3 regions of the Parvibaculum sp. MBR-TMA-1.3b-4.2 genome follow, and region 1 is predicted to be linked to each of the others. Evidence: riboswitches for the same ligand, from Rfam matches in the RefSeq annotation. Region 1 holds a riboswitch; each other region holds the start of a gene.
The links. A riboswitch is a leader RNA that binds a small molecule or an ion and turns the genes downstream of it on or off. The one in region 1 is predicted to bind cobalamin.

Region 2: linked by a shared signal. The riboswitch ahead of cobT (nicotinate-nucleotide--dimethylbenzimidazole phosphoribosyltransferase) and the one ahead of ACSSVQ_RS00360 (hypothetical protein) in region 1 are both predicted to bind cobalamin.
Region 3: linked by a shared signal. The riboswitch ahead of cobW (cobalamin biosynthesis protein CobW) and the one ahead of ACSSVQ_RS00360 (hypothetical protein) in region 1 are both predicted to bind cobalamin.

Annotation. Positions count from the first base shown of each region.
Region 1 covers NZ_JBRJHC010000001.1:57,074-64,225, forward strand. Annotated here, with positions in the region: gene ACSSVQ_RS00345 (RidA family protein) at 1-93, opposite strand, end outside; gene aguB (N-carbamoylputrescine amidase) at 249-1,121, shown strand; gene ACSSVQ_RS00355 (GGDEF domain-containing protein) at 1,137-1,853, opposite strand; cobalamin riboswitch at 2,066-2,267, shown strand; gene ACSSVQ_RS00360 (hypothetical protein) at 2,386-2,925, shown strand; gene ACSSVQ_RS00365 (2-hydroxyacid dehydrogenase) at 2,959-3,924, opposite strand; gene ACSSVQ_RS00370 (EipB family protein) at 4,018-4,845, shown strand; gene ACSSVQ_RS00375 (DNA polymerase IV) at 4,847-6,148, opposite strand; gene ACSSVQ_RS00380 (ROK family protein) at 6,145-7,053, opposite strand; gene ACSSVQ_RS00385 (hypothetical protein) at 7,115-7,152, opposite strand, start outside.
Region 2 covers NZ_JBRJHC010000001.1:1,431,935-1,439,086, forward strand. Annotated here, with positions in the region: gene ACSSVQ_RS06915 (adenosylcobinamide-GDP ribazoletransferase) at 1-347, opposite strand, end outside; gene ACSSVQ_RS06920 (histidine phosphatase family protein) at 314-964, opposite strand; gene cobT (nicotinate-nucleotide--dimethylbenzimidazole phosphoribosyltransferase) at 886-1,959, opposite strand; cobalamin riboswitch at 2,232-2,365, opposite strand; gene ACSSVQ_RS06930 (very short patch repair endonuclease) at 3,429-3,851, opposite strand; gene ACSSVQ_RS06935 (DNA cytosine methyltransferase) at 4,376-5,887, shown strand; gene ACSSVQ_RS06940 (AIPR family protein) at 5,884-7,152, opposite strand, start outside.
Region 3 covers NZ_JBRJHC010000001.1:1,423,075-1,430,226, reverse strand. Annotated here, with positions in the region: gene ACSSVQ_RS06905 (cobyric acid synthase) at 1-733, opposite strand, end outside; gene cobD (threonine-phosphate decarboxylase CobD) at 730-1,725, opposite strand; gene cbiB (adenosylcobinamide-phosphate synthase CbiB) at 1,722-2,702, opposite strand; cobalamin riboswitch at 2,745-2,952, shown strand; gene cobW (cobalamin biosynthesis protein CobW) at 3,068-4,123, shown strand; gene cobN (cobaltochelatase subunit CobN) at 4,123-7,152, shown strand, end outside.

The DNA.
Region 1 (7,152 bases):
GATGACGAAGGGCACATAGCTGCCGGCGGGCGCAGACGCCTTGGGCAGGTCGATCCCGAGTTCCTTGAGCCGTGTCTCGATCTGTCCAGCCATGTCATTCTCCCTTTATCGCGTGTTGGCACCGACCGCCTTTATAGCGAAACCGCCCCGGCCCGGCGAGGGCTGTTCGCCAAGATGACGCCTGTGCAGAGCGGTGTCGAAAGCTTATATTTCCAATCATAACGGATGCCATTCAAGGATGATGCGCCATGCGGGAAGTTACATTCGCGGCCACACAGATGGCCTGCACATGGGCGCGGGACGAAAATGTCGACCGCGCGGTCTCGCTGGTGCGGGAAGCGGCGGAAAAGGGCGCTCAGGCGATCCTCCTGCAGGAACTTTTCGAGACCCCCTATTTCTGCGTAGACCAGAAGCCGGAGCATTTCGAGCTTGCCGCCGAGGCGATGGAGCATGAGCTCATCAAGCGCATGCAGGAGCTGGCAAAGGAACTGAAGGTCGTCCTGCCGCTTTCCTTTTTCGAGCGCGCGCATCATGCCCATTTCAATTCGCTGGTGATGATCGACGCGGACGGCGAGGTGCTGGGCCTTTATCGCAAGAGCCATATTCCGGACGGGCCGGGCTATCAGGAGAAATATTATTTCTCGCCCGGCGATACCGGCTTCAAGGTCTGGGATACGGCCTATGGGCGGTTCGGCGCGGCGATCTGCTGGGATCAGTGGTTTCCGGAGTCGGCCCGCTCCATGGCGGTGCAGGGGGCGGAGGCGCTCTTCTATCCCACGGCGATCGGTTCGGAACCGCCGCCGGCGCCGCCCATCGACTCGCGCGATCACTGGCAGCGTGTCATGCAGGGCCATGCAGCGGCGAATATCGTGCCGCTGGTGGCGTCGAATCGTATCGGGAAGGAAGTCGGCGAGGAATGCGAGCTGACGTTTTACGGCTCGTCTTTCCTGGCCGGTCCGACCGGCGAGATCGTGGCCGAGGCCAGCCGCGACAAGCAGGAAGTCATCACGGCGACATTCGACCTGGACGAAATACGCAAGCGCCGCGTCGGCTGGGGCCTTTTCCGCGACAGGCGGCCGGAGCTCTATCATCCGATATCCGCGCATCACGGAAAGCCGTAAGGCCGGCGTTTTGCGTTACTCGTGCATGGTGAAGGGCACGATGCGCGGGCGCTGTTTCTTGGCGCGGTACATGGCGCGGTCTGCGCGGTCCATGAGGTCGTGACCGTCCGTTTCGCCATGATAGGTCGCCGTGCCAAGACTAGCCCTGACCGGCAGTTCGAGGTTCGAATAGACAGCCTTCAGTGAGTTGATGCCGCGCACGATGTCGCGGGCGCGCTCTCTGGCGGGGCGGATGTCGGCGCGCACGAAGATCAGGGCGAATTCGTCGCCACCCAGACGCGCGGCGAAGTCGGTCGCGCGGACGCTTCGCTTGAGATAGGCCCCCACCGCGCGCAGAACTTCATCGCCTGCCGCATGGCCGTGTTCGTCATTCACCGCCTTGAAGCCGTCAAGGTCGATAAAGGCGAGGACGCCGGTTTCGTGATAGCGCGCCGCGCTCATCAGATTGCGGTGAAGGATGTCCTGGAAGCCGCGCCGGTTGAGAAGGCCGGTCAGTTCGTCGGTCTGGCTCAGCGCTTCCAGCCGGTGGACGCGCTCATTGAGCTCCATAATGCGGTTTTCCGCTTCCCGCGCATAGGCAAGCGCGCGTTCCATCAGATGGCGGTCTGCGCCGCTGGAGGGGCTTGCCGACATCATGTCGTGAAAGCGCGCGGTCAGTGAATCGGATCTTTCGGCCACGACTTCGGGCGCCGCATAGCTTCCCATCGCCCCCAGATGATTTGTTCGTGCCATCTTTGTGTACCCCCAATCAGGTCCCTCGTACCGTTGCCACGGGACCAGTCCTGGATTTCAGCCTGAACGGTAGGAAGCAAGCAGCTTGCCAAGGGTGAAACACGCGGTTTTCTGCGGAAAAGTGTCGGCAAGGTTTCGGTAGGCAGGCAATTGCTGCCGGGTATGGTTCGTCTTGCTGGGAAGTTGTTTCCTTGACACGCGCGTATGGATCGCCACTCTCGGGACGTTACGGCGTTCCGCCTCATGGCGGGACAAGGGAATCCGGTGCGTTTTTCTAGACAAGGCCGGAGCTGCCCCCGCAACTGTAAGCGGTAAGTGATTGCCCATGATTTGCCACTGATGCCGACGCATCGGGAAGGCGGGCCATCGCATCGATCCGTGAGCCAGGAGACCTGCCGTAATCAAGATGATGTTCATTCCTCGGGCGGGGTGCCCCGAAGGCTGACGGCAGGCGGTGCCATCCGTTTTCCTTTCAGGCCTTCATGCATTCCCCCGACGAGAGCCCGGGTGGGGCGGAAAGGAAGACTTAAAGATGAATGATAACCGGCAATGGATTCTGTTCGGTGTCCTTGGCGCGGCGAGCGTGGGGCTGAGCTATGTGTTCACCTGCGCGATACCGTTTGCGGCACTGGCAACAGTCGCCGCCTTGAATATGAACCGCCGCGACGCATTGCTGCTTGTCGGTGCGGCGTGGGGTGTCAATCAGGCCGTCGGTTTCGGCCTTCTCGGCTATCCTCTTGCGACGAGCACGTTTCTTTGGGGCGCTGCGATCGGTGCGGCGGCTCTGTTGGCGACGCTCACCGTCTTCCAGGCACGATCCGTCATCTCGCGCTTCGGCGGCCTCGGCTCTGCGGCGCTTGGACTGATAGCGGCCTTTCTCGCATATGAGGCGGTGCTTTATATGATGGCACTCGCCATGCAATCGGGCTTCGGTGCCTTTACAGGCGAGATCATGCGGGAAATGTTCGCTGTGAACGTACTCGCGCTGGCGGGGCTCGTGGCGCTGCAAAAGATAGCGGCGTACGCCGGGATACAGGGATCCGGGCGCGGAACGCCTCACGCCGCGGGTTAAATCTCGATACAGGCCGGTCGATCTCTCTGTCCGTCAGGCGGTCACGAGATCGCCCGGCTTGTTTTCCTTGAAGAAGGCGTCGAGATTGTCGAGCGCGCGTTCGGCCATGGCGGTTCGGGTGCTCAGTGTCGCGCTGCCGAGATGGGGCAACAGGAAGACATTGCCCAGCTCGAGATATCCCCGGTGGAAATTCGGTTCGTTGTTGAAAACATCGAGGCCCGCCGCCGCCGGTCGTCCGGTCTTCAATCCCGCGATCAACGCCTCGTCATCCACAATGTCGCCGCGCGCCGTGTTCACCAGCACCGCATCGTCCGGTAACAGGGCGAGGCGGTCCGCATTCACCAGCCCGCGTGTTTCGGGCGTGGAGGCGCAGTTGATCGAGAGAACGTCTGCGACCTTGAAAAGCGAGTCCGCCGTTTCATGGAAGATGGCGCCCTCGGCCTCGCCGGGGTCGAGCGGGCGGCGGTTGTGGTAGTGGATTTCCATGCCGAAGGCACGGGCCTTGCGCGCCACCGATTTGCCGATGCGCCCCATGCCGAGGATCGCCATGCGTTTGCCGCTGACCTCGATGCCCAGCATGCCGGTGGGCGACCAGCTCTTCCATTCGCCCTGTCGAAGCATGCGTTCCGCCACGGTGGCGCCGCGCGCCGCGCCCAGCATCAGCAGGATGGCGATTTCGGCGGTTGCCTCGGTCAGCACATCCGGCGTGTTGGTGACGGCGATGCCGCGTGCTTGTGCGGCGGCGATGTCGATATGGTCATAGCCGACCGAGGCGGTGGCGATTATTTTTATCGAGGCGGGCAGGGCGTTTATGGCGGCCGCGTCGAGCCTGTCGGTCACCGTGGGCAAGAGGGCGTCGCAGCCTTGGGCGGCACGGACTAGCTCGTCGGTCGTTATCAGCCGATCGTCCTCGTTGAGGCGGACTTCATAGCTGTCGGCGGCGCGGGCTTGTGCCCGATCGGGCCATTTCCGGGTGATGAGAATTGTCGGGCGAGCCATTGTTCCATCCGCGATCTGCAAACCATAGATGATTGGTGTAGGCTCTCAGGCTGCGCCGGGGCAAGGCCCCGGGCTCTTGCGGGATTGAGATTCATGCACGTCAGACGCTTTCTTTTCGTTGCCGCCCTGGTCGCGGCGGGGCTTGCGGGCCTGGGTCACGGGGCCGGGGCCGCGCCTTTGCAGATGCATCGGGCGATTTACGACCTTTCGCTGCTCAAGGCCGACACGATGAGCGATATCGCCAACGTCTCCGGACGTATGGTGGTGGAGTGGCGGGGCGGGCCGTCCTGCGACGGCTATACCTCGCTCCAGCGGGTCGTTACCGATATGCGCTCCGACGAAGGGCTTTCGCGCAACGATGTCCGCCTGAGCACCTGGGAGGCGCTTGACGGCAAGAGTTTCCGTTATGAACGCCTGACCTATTTCAACGGCCAGCGTTCGGAAAAGGTGAGCGGGCGCGTCAGGAGCGATCCGGCGGCGGATGAGGCGTCGATTGCTATTGACGGCAAGCCGTCCGTGCCGCTTTCCGGCGCGGTTCTGTTTCCTGCCTCGGCGAATATCGCGCTGATCGACGCCGCGCAGGCTGGCGAAAAAATCGTCGCGCAGAAAGTGTTCGACGGGGCGGAAGAGAAGGCGACGCTTTCCACCGCTTTCATCGGCAAGCCCGTTCCGCCCGGCAAGGAAGCCCGGCGGGTCAAGATCCTGAACGCGGAAGCGGGCAAGCAGCTTACGGGGATGAAGGCCTGGCCGATGCGGGTCGCCTATTTCGAGGACGGGCCGGGCGACAGCGAACCGGAATTCCAGATGGCGTTTCGGCTCTTCCCCAATGGCGTGGTGACGAAACTGGAACTCGACTATCCGGATATGTCGCTTGCCGGGCACCTTGTGGGATTGGAATATTTCTCGCCGGGGAGCTGCTGACCTATTTTTTCGGTAGCGTTCGTCCGGAGATGATGGCGTCCTTCCCGAATTTGGCGCGCAGCTTGTCCATCGCGCGTTCAGCATCCGCCCGGCGCATGGAACCGGGGTCGAGCATGTCGGGCGGGTCGGCCAGATCGCCGTCGGTGAGCTGGGAAATGCCTATGCCGATGAGGCGGAACGGGGTTCCGTCCGCTTCGCGCGCAAGCATCGGCGAGGCCGCGCGATAGATGCGGTCGGCAAGCTGGGTGGGGTCGTGCAGCGTCAGGTTGCGGGTGCGCGACTTGAAATCGCCCGTCTTGAGTTTCAGGACGATGGTCGATCCGGCAAGCCCGGCTTCCTTGGCGCGCGCGGAAACCTTCTCGCAGAGCTTCCACAATGTGCGGTCGAGTTCGGCCTTCAATGAAATGTCGGTCTGGAACGTGACCTCGGTCGAAATGCTTTTCGTCTCATGCGATGGCTCGACGATGCGCGCATCCTGCCCGCGCGACAGCCGCCAGAGCCTGCGGCCCATGACGCCGTATCGGGCCATCAGGTCGTTTTCTTCCATATGCTGAAGCTGGCCGATATGGGTGATCCCCTGCGCGGAGAGCTTCGCATTGAGCGATTTGCCGACGCCCCAGATCATCGAGACGGGCTTTTCCGCGAGGAAGGCGATGGTCTCCACCTTGCCGATCACGGAGAAGCCGCGCGGCTTGTCGAGGTCCGAGGCCATCTTGGCAAGGAACTTGTTGTGGCTGAGGCCGATCGAGGCCGTGATGCCGATATCGGTTTCGATCCGCTTCACCAGCTTTGCCGCGCTGATCGCCGGGCTCGCATGGTGAAGGCGTTCGGTGCCGGAGAGGTCGAGAAAGGCCTCGTCGATGGAGACCGGCTCCACGAGAGGAGTCAGGTCGCGCATCAGCGCGCGGACTTCCTTGGCGACAGCGGCATATTTCGCCATGTCGGGCTTCAGCACCACGGCATCGGGGCAGAGGGCTTTTGCCTTGAACATGGGCATGGCTGACCGAACGCCGCGAATACGCGCGATGTAGCAGGCTGTGGAGACGACGCCGCGCTGTCCGCCGCCGATGATGAGCGGCTTGTCGCGCAGCTCCGGGTTATCGCGTTTCTCGACCGCCGCATAGAAGGCGTCGCAATCCATATGCGCGATGGAAAGCGCATGGATCTCGTCATGCCAGACGAGACGCGGCCGATTGCAGGCCGGACAGCGGGTGACGCGGCCTTCCAGCGGCGTGAAGCAGTCCCGGCAGAAACCGGGCGTGCGCTCTTCCTTTTCTTCCTCTCTTTCGGTGTCCGCTGTCATGGTGTTTGATCTTCCGGCCAGAGCCATGCCGCGCCGCGCCCGCCGGAGGCATCTCCATGGCGATGGCACTCGATCCGTGTACGTACCGTATCGGAAAACACATAAGCCGGCAGAAGCTCGGGCAGCAGCGTGTAAAGCGCGCCGATATTCGACATGCCGCCGCCCAGCACCACCATGTCGGGATCGAGAACATTGACGACGGATGCCAGCGCACGGGCGAGGCGGTCGGCATAACGGCGGATCGCGTCGGTGGCGTCCGGGTCGCCTGCCTGCGCCGCGCCGGCGATCTCTTCCGCCGTTGCCGTGCGGCCCGTCTCGCGCTCGAAGGCGGCGGCAAGGCCGGGGCCGCTTGTCCATGTTTCGATGCAGCCTTGCTTGCCGCAATAACAGGGAGGTCCGGGCCGTTCGTCTTCGTGGGGCCAGGGCAGGGGGTTGTGGCCCCATTCCCCGGCAATCGCATTGGGGCCGGAGAGAAGCCTGCCGTCATGCACGATGCCGCCGCCCGTGCCGGTGCCGATGATGACGCCGAACACGGTTCGGCAGCCGGCGCCCGCGCCGTCCTTCGCTTCGGAAAGCGCAAAGCAATCGGCATCATTGGCGAGGCGAACCTCGCGGCCCAGCCGGTCTTCGAGGTCGGGTCCGAAGGGCCGGCCGTTGAGCCAGGTCGAATTGGCGTTTTTCACAAGCCCGCTGGCAGGCGAGATCGCGCCGGGCATGCCGATGCCGACGGAGCAGGTCGCGCCGCATTCGGTTTCGAGATGCTCAACCATGCCGCAAATGGCGCTCAGCGTGTCGTCATAATCGCCTCGGGGTGAGGGGATGCGCCGTCTTGCGCGCACTTTTCTCCCGGCATCGAGAACGATGCCTTCGATCTTCGTTCCTCCGAGGTCGATGCCGATCCGCATGGCGGAGACTCAAAATCCGGTTGTCGTTTGCGAGGGGCAGAATAGCCGCCCGGACGCCCCGTCAGAAGCCTTCCGCCGCCAGCTTCTCTTCGATGAAGG
Region 2 (7,152 bases), 1.4 Mb from region 1:
ACGGCATGGAAACGCGTCGGATCGCCGTGCGCAGCACCCAGCGCATCTACAAGATCGCCCAACCCGTCGAGATGAAGCCCGCCTGTCACCCACACCCAGAAAAGAAGCGCCAGCACCGCGCCCGCCCACGGGTCGAGGCCAGCACCCAGCATGAGGATGACCGCAAGCATGACCCCAAGCACCAGGCCGACAAGCGGAAAATAGAGCGAGGAACGGGAAAGATCGGTGGACGAAAAGTGCTCCGTTCGCGGCATAGGTAGCCGCGTCAGGAACTGAAAGGCAAGGATGGCGCCGCTGTAGTGCCTGTCCATCTTCATCCGCTGAGCCCCGTCAGGCCAGCGCGCCATACTCCAAACGTTTCGTCTCGGAAGAACTCGAACTCAAGCATCGAGGCCGGCGGCAGGGCAATGTTCCAGGCCGCCGCGAGCGGGATGCCGACATAGAGTTCCAGCATGGCGCGCATGACGCCTGCGTGGGTGATGAGCAATGCGGAAGCAGCGCCGCCGAATAGGACGCCGCGTATCGCGCCATCGACCCGCGCCGTGAAATCGCTCCAGCGCTCTCCTTCCGGCGGTGGAAAGCGGTCCGGATCCTGCCAGAACAGGGAGAGAGCGGATTCGCTCTCTTTCCAGAGATCCTTGCTGCTGCGTCCTTCCCATCGGCCGAAATCGAGTTCGCTCAAGCCGGTTTCAAGCGCACAGTCTTGCGCAAAGAAACTGGCAAAATCGGCGCAGCGGCGAAGAGGCGATGAAACAACACGATCCCAACGACGTCCGCCGCAGCGCTCGCGCATTGCCGTCCATCCGCTCTCCATCAAGGGCGGATCGGAGCGGCCGCAAAAGCGCCCCTGCATCTCCGTTTCGCCATGCCGGAGCACGGAGAGCTTCATGCCCCGTCCTCTTCCGAAGCCTTTTCCGAAACGCCCGCGCTTTCGAAAGTCGCCATGCCCGCGTGAAGGGCGCATGCCAGACGCAACAGCGGGAGGGCCGCCGCCGCGCCGCTCCCCTCGCCCAATCGCATGCCGAGATCGAGAAACGGGGATGCGTTCATCTCGTCCAACAGAATCCGGTGCCCCGGTTCCGCGGATGCGTGAGCGAAGAGGAGCCAGTTCGCCACACCGGGATTTACCCGGCAGGCTGTAAGCGCTGCAGCGGAACAGATGAACCCGTCGACCAATACGGGAATGCCGGCCTGCGCCGCGGTTACGAAGGCCCCGGTCAATGCCGCGATCTCGTGCCCGCCGACACGCATCAAAATATCGAGAGGATCACCGCCATCCGTCAGCCCATGATGTTTCAGCGCGTCCGACAGCACCCGCGCCTTGTGGGCAACTCCGTCCTCTGTCAAACCGGTCCCCGGGCCGCAGATTTCCGAAACAGAACGCCCCGTCAACACAGACGCAACCGCCGCGGCGGAACTGGTATTGCCGATCCCCATTTCGCCGAAGATCAGCAGATCTGCGCCCTCTTCCGCCGCGCGCCGAACCGCCCGCTGCCCGGCGGCAAGGTCATGTGCCAATTCCTCATCGCTCATCGCTGGCTGGTTCCGGAAGTTGGCCGTGCCCCTCGCTTTCTTGTCGATAACAACCGCCTCCGGCAGCTCATCGGCTCGGGACCCCGCATCGACGACCGACAGCACGGCGCCCTGCTCGCGCGCCAGCACGGAAATCGCAGCACCACCCGACACGAAATTGAGGATCATCTGACCGGTCACTTCCGCGGGGAAGGCGGATACGCCTTCCTCGACGATGCCGTGATCGCCCGCAAACACGACAACATGAGGCGCACAGATTGCGGGGCATTCGCGCCCCTGCATGGCGGCAAGGGAAATCGCCGCCTCTTCCAGCCGCCCGAGCGAGCCGGGTGGCTTTGTCAGCTGAAGCTGCCGCGACGCCGCGGCCTGCCGGGCCTTCAGGTCCGGCGACCGGGTGGGCGCACTCAGCCAATCATTCGTCGCCATACCGTCACTCATCACGAAGCATGCCGCGCCAGAGAAGGTAACCAACCATGTCTGCCTCCCTCAATGACAGGGAAAGCTGAGCGAGTGGCGGCCGTCATGCACATACATGCCCTTGATGAGAGAGGTTGCCCCCTCTTCAGCGCCCACGAAATAGATGGCCAGCAAAAACAGCCCAAGGCAAAAACTCGAGCACCGGAATGGGGACCGGCGGGCGGAAACATAGGAGGTGTCGGGCATTCTCATTCTCCCTGGGATTACGCGTCCCGTTGAAGGAAAGTCAGGCAGAATGAACGAGGGTCTGGCTACGGAACAAAAGACATTCCGATTACAGTGGCGCGACCGCGCCGGAATTACACCGGCTTCCCCGCTCATCGACGGAAGGCGAAGCTATTCAGCGCCCGCAGTTAAGTCAATCCAACCTGTCAGGCGCTCGCGATCGCTGAAAAGTTCATCGATCGCGAGTTTTGAATTGACGAAATTTGCGATCCGAGCCGGTGCCGAGTATCAGAACCGACATTCGAGTGGAACACAATCGCTACGGTCTGACACCTTGAATTGCCGAGATTATGCTTTCGTGCATGTGCACAAAGACAGTCCACCAAAGAACAAACCTACCCGGCAGACAGATCGCGAACAGGACTCTTTACAGATTGAGAAATCAGGCGGCTACATCCATGTCGAGTTTGCTGCCGACAATCTCCGCGTGTCCCTGGATCCACCCGACGACTGCCGCTCGACCTTACCGGATGAATGTCGCGACACGGATGTTTACTCAAACCGTGCAGCGTCTTGGTGGCGAACAAACAGAGCAGATGGAAATTCCGGCATTCGAGCTTCCATTCACCGACAAGAGACGCATCCAGCAGGCAATCAGCTCGCTTCGCAACCGAGTCTCGCGCACTTTCGATGCCCCTATATCCCCCGCTAGGTCGAACGCATACTCAACATCACTCCGAAGGAGCGCCGCCTCTGGACAAGAGACGGCCGACTGACCCTGGCAGGTAAGCGGCACTCGAACCGAAGCGGTTCCGGCTTCTCCGTACGCCTCTTTTCGGCAAAGCAAATCGCCCATCTGGAGAAGCAGCCATCTACAATAGAAGCTTGGCGAAGACAGGATAGGTACGCTTCCAGCGCGGCAACTGATCAAACTGGAGTCGAGAAGTAGATCCGTGCAATTTCCCTCGAGCGATTCAGCACTCAGCACTAAATTTGGGAGATACATGGCGCAAGGAGCTGTCCCGTTGCCCTTTGGCGCATTTGGGAGGTTCACGGGGTCCAGGTCAAGAAAACCCAAGCACAACCTGAGAAAACATTCACCTCGTGCCCAAGTGGACAGCCATGTTCGTCTATGTGGGGGCTATGGTGCCCAGGGGCGGAATCGAACATTTCTGATAACCTGCTGATTTTATTTAACAAGTGGATCGCTTAGGGGCGAAGATACCGTCAGAGATACTGTCGGGTGATCAAGCTCATGCAAGTCCGCGAAGCAGCCGCTCTCTGACCCGCTCTACTACACCCGAGGGATCGTCATTCAGTTCGCATTCCCAGACCGTCAGGACCGTCCAGCCGGCCTGTTCAAGCTCCCACTGTTTCTGTCGATCTCGCGCCACGGTACGCTGAAACTTGTTTTGCCAGAAGTCCACTCGAGTCTTTGGAGTTGTCGCTCTAGAGCACGCATTGTGACGGTGCCAGAAGCAACCATGGACAAAAATGACTGTCCGGTATTTCGGAAAGATGATGTCCGGCTTGCCTGGCAGATCAGCTCCGTGAAGGCGAAACCGGAACCCCTCTCGATGAAGCAGGCTCCGTAGCAATCGCTCCGGCTTGGTATGCTTACCTCTAATGCGAGACATGTTCCAGCTTCGGCGCTCGACAGATATCCGGTCGGCCATTTTCTCCTGTCCGAGATTACGTCCAAAACCTCAGCGACAAACCATGCAGTCTGCCAAGTAAGATATTGCGGCACCACTTTGCCGATTTGATAATACTGGGCGACACACAACCCATCGAACCTACAGCTACCAGCGGAAGCCTTCAGATGGGTAGACACATTTGATAATGTTACGACATTTCGAAGGATCGCTCCAGGCAAGGTAGTGCACATCATTGGATCTGCGTGAACATTCCAGACGCGCCGCCGACATGTTGATTTCGGCAAATCACTACAGACCGATGGTCAAGACTGGGGCCGAAGCCATCACTTGTTTGGGAGAGATAAGTAGGAATTACAACGAATATCCAGTCCTTTCCTGATGGAACCGGGGAAGGTATCCGCACGGATATATTTCCTGAAAAGAAGTTCGGATTTAGTATTGCAGGAACGAAGCCTCGCCATCATTCTTGATCTGACTTCCTTTGACACGATGTTCGCCGTTTCTGCCTTGGTCGTCTTGCACAGACCTCGTATAAAATCGCCATGAAATCAAATCAGGTTTTTCGTACCATTGATCTCTTCGCGGGCCCCGGTGGCCTCGCCGAAGGCTTCTCGACGTCGGTCGGCCCTGCAGAGTTCAAGATTGACCTTTCTGTCGAGATGGACCCGGGGGCGTTTGCTACCCTCAGATTGAGAAGTTTCTATCGCAACCTCGATTCAAAGGGACGACAGGACTACTTCGATTTTGCCAACGGCGAAATTCCACTGGAAGAGGTCAGACGACGTCATTCCGTCTCGTGGAAGCAAGCGGAAGTGGAAACCGCTATGCTCGAACTTGGCAAGCCGATCGATAACGAAAAGCTCGACAGACACTTGGATGAACTGCTTGAGGATGACGCCGACAATTTTGTGGTGATCGGGGGGCCTCCCTGTCAGGCCTACTCGCTTGCCGGCAGGTCGAGAAACGCAGGTATAGCCGATTACAGTGCCGAGAAAGACAGCAGACACTTCCTATTCCGGGAGTACATCCGCATCCTTGAGAAGCTGCGTCCTAAGGCTTTCGTGATGGAGAACGTGAAAGGGATACTGTCTTCTTCAGTGTCGGGCGGCAGGATCTTCGAGCTCGTTCGGCGCGATCTCGCGAGCGCGGCCGGCCGCGACAGCTATCGTCTCTTCTCTCTTTCGCCCAATCCGGAGAAATCGGGTTATGTTCTAAGAGCTGAGGAACACGGAGTGCCTCAGGCAAGACACCGGGTCATCATTCTCGGATTGCGTCAGGACATCGCCGCAAATCTTGACGACGAAAAAATTCGTCTCACAAAAGCAATGGAAGAAGTCTCGGTCAAAGATGCAATCGGCGACCTACCAAAGCTAAGAAGCGGACTGAGCCGAGAAGAGGAAGGTTTTGAGCGCTGGCAAGAAGCGGTGGCCGGCGCGTTTATCATCGCCGCCGATGCCGCTCCGGACGGCTCGGGTCTTCGCAAAAGGCTATGGCAGCATCACAAGGCCGTCTTGCGCAGAAAGGAAATGACCCGCACTTCGCAGACTTATGGCGTCACGCGTCCGTCGGAATACGCGATCGCGCTTCGCGACGGACGGCTGGTGCGTCCACCGAATCACGAGACGAGGGGACACATGATCTCGGATCTGGCACGCTATGCCTTCTGCTCAACCTTTGCAGAACTCAAGGGGCGCGCCCCGTCTTCGAAGGATTTTCCTGGGGCGCTCGCCCCAGATCATAAAAGTTGGAATTCCGGAAAGTTCGCCGACCGCTTCAAGGTACAAGTGTGGGACAGTCCATCATCAACAGTTACCAGTCACATTTCCAAAGATGGCCACTACTTCATCCACCCCGACCCAACGCAATGCCGAAGCCTGACGGTGAGAGAAGCCGCCCGCCTTCAGAGCTTCCCCGACGACTACATTTTTCTCGGCAACCGAACTTCTCAATACGTCCAAGTAGGGAACGCCGTTCCGCCACTTCTCGCAAGGCAGATCGCTGTGGTTTTAGGGCAGCTACTTTCGGGCAATCTTGAGCAGGCCAGCGCCGCCTAACTCATTGATTCTATAGGCGTTCCTTCTTCGGCCAATCGATTGATGAGAAGCTTCATCGCATTCTTTTCAGGCTTGGTGAGCGCCAGATTGCCGGCCGCCAATTTCTCGAGAGCACGATTGGACTTTTCCGAGAGTAGGCGCCGCTGATTTGCATTGGCGCGAACCATGTCAGCCTTGGGAACGATCGAGAGTAACACGACATCAAGCTCGACCTCATTGTCGATTTTTTTGGTATCGCGCCCGGTCTTCTTTAGGTCGTTCGAGTCATCAAAGCTAAGCGTGACGTACTCCGGAAGAGTGCCCACATCGAAAGTCCGCTTTGAGATCGCGTCCCAACATGCCTGCATCTTGCAGTACTCGCCAACGTTTCGTGCATCAGCCGGGGTATCCTTGATTGCCGCAGACACCTGCGGTGCAAGCTCTTCCAGAAAATCCTGCAGCTCTTCAGGCACGTCCTGAGTCGACCAGATATTGTCCCAGTTAAGCGAAGCGCGTCCGAGATTTCGAACATGGTGTGCCAACCAAGCCAATGTGTACGTTACCGTCTGTGACTTGAAACCCCGATCGATCTGATACCAATCCGATTGCGCGATCATCTTGTCGGTCCATCTAAACAGCAGGGCCATCGAGCAGGCATTCCTGAACCAGGTTTCGTTGTAGTCCGCCTGGTGCGTCTTCCATGACTTTGCCGTCTCGTTCGCAAAATACATGAAGCACTTTTGAGCGCCCTTCGACACAATATCGGGTCTACACTCGAACGTGACGAAGTATTTTGCGAGGTCCGTTTTCACCATGACCTTCGCTTTTGGGAACTCCAGCTGGTATTTTCGTTTTTCGGCTTGACTCGCATATGCCATACCGTCGCGGTATTGGCCTCTGGCCCGTTCGTAGAACCATTTCTCGCCGGAAAGCGCGCCGTCCTGCGGCGGCGCCGCTAAAAGCCTTGAATAGCGCTCCATCTGCAGATGGAATGGATGATTGGAAAAAAAGTCCGCTTCCGAAATCCGGTTCTGCGTGTTCGCGTAGCGCGAAATGAGAGGCACCACCTTCTCGACCGATTCTCCGGGGACGACCGAGAGCTTCATCTGGACGTGCACTTTTTCGAGTGGCGACTTCCCCACATCCTTTGCATAGAGAATCGAGGCGGTGGTCTGGCCGCCATTCACGATCTGAAGATCATGAATAGATGAGATGCCGAGCTGATCATTAGTAAGCTCTTTGAGTTCCACTCTTGATGCCGTCGCAGTCAGCCCGTTATTGTAAGC
Region 3 (7,152 bases), 1.4 Mb from region 1:
CTCGGCGTTCCAGCACCACAGCGTCCTCGGCCGGTAGCCGCGACGTGGCGGGAAGCCAGGGCATCACACCCATCCCCCGCCATGCCGTACGCCGCTCTATATCGCGAAGCCCCTCTTCGAAAAGCCGGACATCGCCCCGGAACTTGTTGATGAGAAAGCCGCGTATCATGGCGCGGTCTGCATCCGACAGTACGGAATGGGTGCCGACAAGGCTTGCGATTACGCCGCCCCGGTCGATATCCCCGATCAGAATGACGGGCGTACCGGTCGCTGTCGCAAAGCCCATATTGGCAATATCGTTCGCCCTGAGATTGGTTTCCGCCGGGCTTCCCGCACCTTCGACCAGCACGAGATCCGCCTCGACGGAGAGACGGTCGAAGCTGTCGCGCACGGCCTGAAGCAGTTTTGGTTTCAGGGCGTGATAATCCATGGCGCTGGCGTTGCCGATGGCACGTCCATGCAGGATCAACTGCGCGCCAACATCCGTTTGCGGTTTCAGCAGCACGGGGTTCATGTCGATGCGGGGTTCGACATTGCAGGCCAGTGCCTGCAGCGCCTGGGCCCGGCCGATCTCTCCGCCGTCGGCGGTGACGGCGGCATTGTTCGACATATTCTGCGGTTTGAAGGGAAGCACGCGAAGCCCGCGGCGCGCATAGGCGCGAGCGAGACCGGAGACGAGTACGGACTTGCCGACATCCGAGCCCGTGCCTTGAAACATCAGGGCGGCGCTCATGAGAAGCTCTCCAACGCCGCAGCAAGGCGGCGCGTCGTCTCCTCGCCGGACGGCAGGCCAAAGCGCAGCCAGCTTTCTGCATAGGGAAAGCGCCGTACATGAATGCCGTGCGATGAGAGGTGCCGGTGAAGCCGCGCTGCGTCGGGCGCGGTGGCCAGCCGATAGAGAGATGTGCCGCCGATAAGTTGAAGCCCGTTTCCGTCCAGCAATTTATCGAGTTGTGCAGCGGCCGCAGACAGGCGTTGACGCATATCCGCTACCCAGCCCGCATCGGCATAAGCGGTCGCGCCGACGGCAAGCGCCGCACCGCTCACCGACCATGGTCCGAAAGCGGCTTCCATCCTTCTGCGCAATGTTTCGGGTGCCAGAACGCCGCCGAGCCGAAGCCCGGCAAGCCCGAAAAACTTTCCGAAGGACCGCAACACGACGAGCCCCTCCATACCCCCATGCGCGGCCAGGCTGATCTCGGGCGCGACATCGGCAAAGGCTTCATCGACGACGAGCAATCCGTCTTTCGCCGCCTGTCGCCGCGCGAGATCGAGCAGCAGGTCGGAGGACATCTGTCTGCCGTCCGGATTGTTGGGATTGGTGATGACGATGACGTCGGACGCGAGGCCGGCGATATTGCCGACATCGATAGCCGTCACGCTATGCCCGGCCGTTCGCCATGCCTGCTCGTGTTCGCCATAGGTGGGCGAAGCGATAGCGACATGCGACCGGGAAACGAGAAGCGGCAGCAATGAAATGGCGATCTGGGTGCCGGGTGTGAGTAGAAGGCTGGATGGCGGCGCGCCAAGATAGGCAGCCATCTCCTCCCTGCACAGCACCTCGGCATCTCGCTGCGGAAGTCGTGTCCATGCGTCGTTAGGAACATGGACGGGGTAGGGCCATGGATTGATCCCGGTACTGAGGTCGACAAATGGTTGCGGTGCTTCGGGAAACGCGCTGCGCAGGCTCCCGAGGTCTCCGCCATGGACAAGCCTGGCCGTCATGCCGTGACCCCGGTTGAAACGGCTAACAGGGCCAACAGGAGAGCAAGCAATACCAAAGACCGTTTGTAGATGAGAAGCGCCTTGCGAATGTCGAGGGACGTGAGGTCCGCTGCGCCGTCGCCTAACCAGGCACCATCCGTCTGAACGGCACCATAACTTCTCGGGCCGCCGAGACGCACATCGAGTGCCCCCGCCATCGCCGCTTCCGGCCAGCCCGCATTGGGCGACACATGCTGCCCCGCATCGCGAAACATGATCGAGAAAGCTTTTCCTATGCGGCGCGTGGGCTGCGCGCTCACGGCGACAAGACAGCCGCAAACCCGTGCCGGGATCAGATTGGCCAGATCGTCCAGGCGGGCGGCAGCCTTGCCGAAATATTCGTATCGCGCGTTTCTGTGTCCGATCATGCTGTCCGCCGTGTTGATGGCCTTGTAGGCGATGAGGCCGGGAAGGCCCGTCACCGCGCACCAGAAAAGCGGCGCAACGATACCGTCCGAATAGTTCTCCGCAAGGCTTTCGATCGCCGCGCGCGACACGCCATGCTCGTCGAGTTCGGCCGGATTGCGTCCGACGATCCTTGAGACGGCGATCCGCCCGCCCGCGATCCCGTCTTTGTCCAGCGCATGTGCCACGTCGCGAATATGGTCGGCAAGACTCCGGCTAGCAATAAGCGTGCTTGCGATCAGTACTTCGCCGACCCAGCCGAAAGGAAGAGAAGAGAGGAACAGGTGAAGCGCATGGCCGGCGATAACGGAAAGCGCAACGAGCAGAACAACCAGACCGCATCCGCCTGCAAACCGCTTTCCGTCCCCCATGCTTTCGCGGTTCAGGAAAACATCGCCGGCGGCGATGACGCGCCCCATCCAGGTCACGGGATGACCGATCGCACGAAACAGCACTTGCGGATAACCGAAAAGGCTCTCCGCGACGAGAGCCAGAAGGGCGAGGGAAGGAGCGGCAAGCGACAGAACGATCATGTGGCGAGGGCGGTCCCGTTTGACACCAAAGGGGGGATGGTTTACCAGCAAAAGGCTTCCAGGTGGGCGTGAAAGCGCCTAAACGGGAACACGGTGCGCGCGAAATCGCAATGCCGTGGCTGCCCCCGCAACTGTAAGCACCGGCCGGGATAATGCCGCCATGATCGCCACTGGGAAACCGGGAAGGCGGCGGCGAAGCCCGGAAGAAAACGGTGCGAGCCAGGATACCGGCCTGAAGCCTGATGAACACCGTAGAGCCCGGGCGGGGCGAAACGGCGCACGGGTTTCTGTTGCCTGCTCCATGGAGCGGTGTCCGCTTTGGAAATCCCCGCCATTCCTGTCCGATGCATCACGCGAGGCATGGAATGAGCGAAACAGGCGAACCTCTCGGCAAGATACCGGCAACTGTCGTCACAGGCTTTCTCGGCTCGGGCAAGACGACGTTGATCCGTCACTTGCTGCAAAATGCGGGCGGACGGCGTATTGCGCTCATCATCAACGAGTTCGGCGATGTCGGGGTGGATGGCGATCTGCTCAAGGGCTGCGGGGAGGAGACCTGCGGCGAAGACGATGTGGTGGAGCTGGCCAATGGCTGCATCTGCTGCACCGTCGCAGACGATTTCCTGCCCACCATGCAGAGGCTTTTGGAACGGCGACCGCTGCCCGACCATATCGTGATCGAGACCTCCGGCCTCGCTCTGCCGAAGCCTCTGGTGAAGGCCTTCAACTGGCCGGAAATCCGCACGCGCGTGACGGTCGGCGGCGTTATCACGCTGGTCGATTCTGCCGCGCTCGCCGAGGGGCGTTTCGCGAGCGACGAAGCTGCCGTGGACCGGCAGCGCCAGGCCGACGAGATGCTCGATCATGAAAGCCCGCTCGAAGAACTTTTTGAGGATCAGCTTCTCTGCGCCGACATGGTCATCATGAACAAGGCCGATCTTGTGGCACCGGAAAAGCTGGACCAACTGGAAGACGGCCTGCGGGAAGAAGTGCGCTCGAGTGTGAAGTTCCTGCGTTCCGAAAATGCTGCCGTGAGCACGGATGTTCTGCTGGGGCTCTCCTTCGCGGTGGAGGAAGACCTCGATGCGCGCCCGTCCCATCATGACGCCGAAGGCGATCACGACCATGACGATTTCGAGAGTTTCGTCGTAGAGGCGGGCGAGATCGCCGATGCCGGGTCTTTGGCGAACGCGCTCCGGCCCGTGCTGGAAACGCATGACATATTGCGGCTCAAGGGATTTGCCGCCGTTGAGGGAAGCGGGATGCGGCTTGCCGTGCAGGCTGTTGGCCCTCGCATCCAGCATTATTTCGACCGGGACTGGCAGGACGGTGAGGCTCGGCGCTCCCGTTTCGTCGTGATCGGCGAGAAGGGCATAGACAAAGCCGAGACTCGCGACGCGTTGCGGGAGGCGATTGGCTGATGCATCTGCTCGCGGTCCAGCCCGGCGACATTTCGGATGGCTCTGAGGCTGTGGATCTCGGGCAGACGGCTGGCGATATCGTCGTTCTGTCGGCGGCGGATTCCGACCTCGCGTCGCTGGTCGCTGCGCGCAAGACGTTGGGAGCGGGTTTTCCGGAACTACGCCTCGCCAATTTCCTGCAGCTTCAGCATAATCTTTCCGTCGATCTCTATGTCGAAAACGTGATCGAGACTGCGCGTTTCGTCTGCATACGGCTTCTCGGCGGGTCGCGGTACTGGCCTTATGGCCTGTCGGAAATCCGACGTGTCTGTGCAGAGCGCGGCATTCCGCTTGCCGTGGTGCCGGGGGACGACCAGCCGGACAGCGAACTGGCCGCCTGGTCGAGCGTGAAGGGCGAGAGCTATATGCGGCTCTGGTCCTATCTGGCTTATGGCGGTGTCGCGAATGCTGCGAATTTTCTGCGCTACCTGCGCTCGCAGATCGACCTGTCCGGGGAAAACGACTGGCAGGAGCCGGTACCGCTGCTCAATGCCGGACTGTACTGGCCGGGTCTCGACCGGCCTTCAATGAACGATATCCGGGCGCACTGGAAGGAAGAGGCGCCTGTAGCGCTCGTCACCTTTTATCGGTCGCTGGTGCAGTCGGGCGCGACGCAGCCGGTAGATACGCTTGTCGAGGCGCTGCGTGGGCATGGCCTGAATCCGCTCCCGGTTTTCGTGCAGAGCCTGAAGGACCCCTTCTGCGAAACCCTGCTCGAAGAGCTTATGGGCGAGATGAAGCCCTCGATCGCGCTTAACCTGACGAGCTTCGCCGTTTCCGTGCCGGGGCGGCAACGCCGCGCGTCGGTGCTGGAGAAGGCGAATTGTCCTGTGCTGCAGGTGATCCTGTCCTCGCAGAACGAAACCAAATGGCGTGAAGGACTGAGCGGGCTTTCCGCGCGCGACATCGCCATGAATGTCTCCTTGCCCGAGGTGGACGGGCGGATCATCACCCGCGCCATCGGCTTCAAGGCCGAGATGGAATTCGACCCGACGGCGCAATGCCCGGTGGTGGGTTACAGCTGCATCGAAGATCGCGTGACCTTTGTCGCGGCGCTGGCTGAAGGATGGACGCGCCTCGCGGCAACGTCTGCCGCCGAAAAGAAGGTCGCGGTCGTTCTCGCCAATTACCCCAATCGGGATGGACGCATCGGCAATGGTGTTGGCCTCGACACGCCGCAAAGCACACTCGTCATGCTGCGCCACATGAAAGCGCAAGGCTATGTGATCGATGCCTTGCCGGACGACGGCAACGCGCTGATGAAGGCTTTGATCGCGGGCCCGACGAATGCGTTAACCGACCGGGAGAGCCGCAAGGGTGGCGTAGGGCTCGATCTCCGAACCTATCGGCATTTCTTCAAAACCCTGCCCGGCAAACTTCGTGAGGAGGTTATCGCCCGCTGGGGGATGCCGGAGGACGATCCGTTTGTTTCGGGGCGGGAGGACCGGAAGGAATTCCGTTTACCTGCCATTGAGTACGGCAATGTCGTGGTCGGTATCCAGCCCGCGCGCGGATATAATATTGATCCCAAGAGCACCTATCACGACCCGGCCCTCGTACCGCCCCATAGCTATTTTGCATTTTATTGCTGGTTACGAGAAGTGTTCGACGCTCACGCCGTCATCCATATGGGCAAGCACGGCACGATGGAATGGTTGCCCGGCAAGTCTATCGCCTTGTCGGAAACATGTTTTCCGGATGCCGTGTTCGGCCCCTTGCCGCATCTCTATCCGTTCATCGTCAACGATCCTGGCGAGGGGACGCAGGCAAAGCGTCGCGCTCAGGCCGTCATCATCGACCACATGACGCCGCCGCTGACGCGGGCGGAGATATACGGCCCCTTGCGCAATCTCGAAGCGCTGGTAGACGAGTATTACGAAGCCGCCAACGTCGATCCGCGGCGCATGGATCTGTTGCGCAAGGAGATCCTGGACCTCGCCCGCTCGGCCGGCCTTGATCGGGATTGCGGTTTCGATGACGGCACAGCGGAGGACGACGCCCTTTCCAAACTCGACAATTATCTTTGCGAGTTGAAGGAAATGCAGATCCGCGATGGGCTGCACGTCTTCGGTCGCTCGCCCGTTGGCAGGTTGAAAACGGATACCCTGGTCGCGCTCACGCGCACGCCGCGCGAGGCGGGGCAAGGTGAAAACGCATCGTTGCTCCGAGCGCTCGCGACCGATCTCGACCTCGGTCCTTTCGACCCGCTCGATTGCAACCTCGGCGATCCTTATGAAGGTCCGACGCCCAATCTCCTGCGGTCGCGGGGCGAGGGCGTCTGGCGCAGCAATGGTGACACACTCGAACGGCTGGAAGCGCTCGCGGCAGAGCTTGTCTCGGGCGAGGAGGTCTGCCCCGCGGAATGGCCGGCCACGGCGCAGGTACTGCGCGGCATCGAAACGACGATTGCGCCTGATCTGGCTGCCTGCGGCGAAGCGGAACTCGACGCGGTGATAATTGGTCTCGATGGGCGTTTCGTCATGCCGGGACCGTCCGGCGCGCCGACGAGGGGGCGGCCCGAAGTCCTGCCGACCGGTCGGAACTTTTACTCGGTGGACAGCCGCGCCGTGCCGACACAGACGGCCTGGACGCTGGGTTGGCGCTCGGCGCAGCTTCTTGTGGAAGACTATCGCCAGCGTCATGGGCGGTGGCCGGAAGCAATGGCGATTTCGGCGTGGGGCACCTCGAACATGCGCACCGGCGGCGACGACATCGCCCAGGCTTTGGCATTGATCGGTGTGCGCCCGCAATGGGATTTGTCGTCGGGCCGCGTGACGGACTTCGAGATTCTGCCGGTCGCCAAGCTCGGGCGCCCGCGCGTCGATGTGACGTTTCGTATCTCCGGTTTTTTCCGGGACGCCTTTCCCGCCCAGACGGACCTTCTCTCCTCGGCGTTCCGCGCCGTCATGCAGCTCGACGAAGACGAGGCCGACAATCCGCTGGCCGCGCGCTATGCCCGCGAGGTGAATGAGAATGTGGCGTCGGGCGCG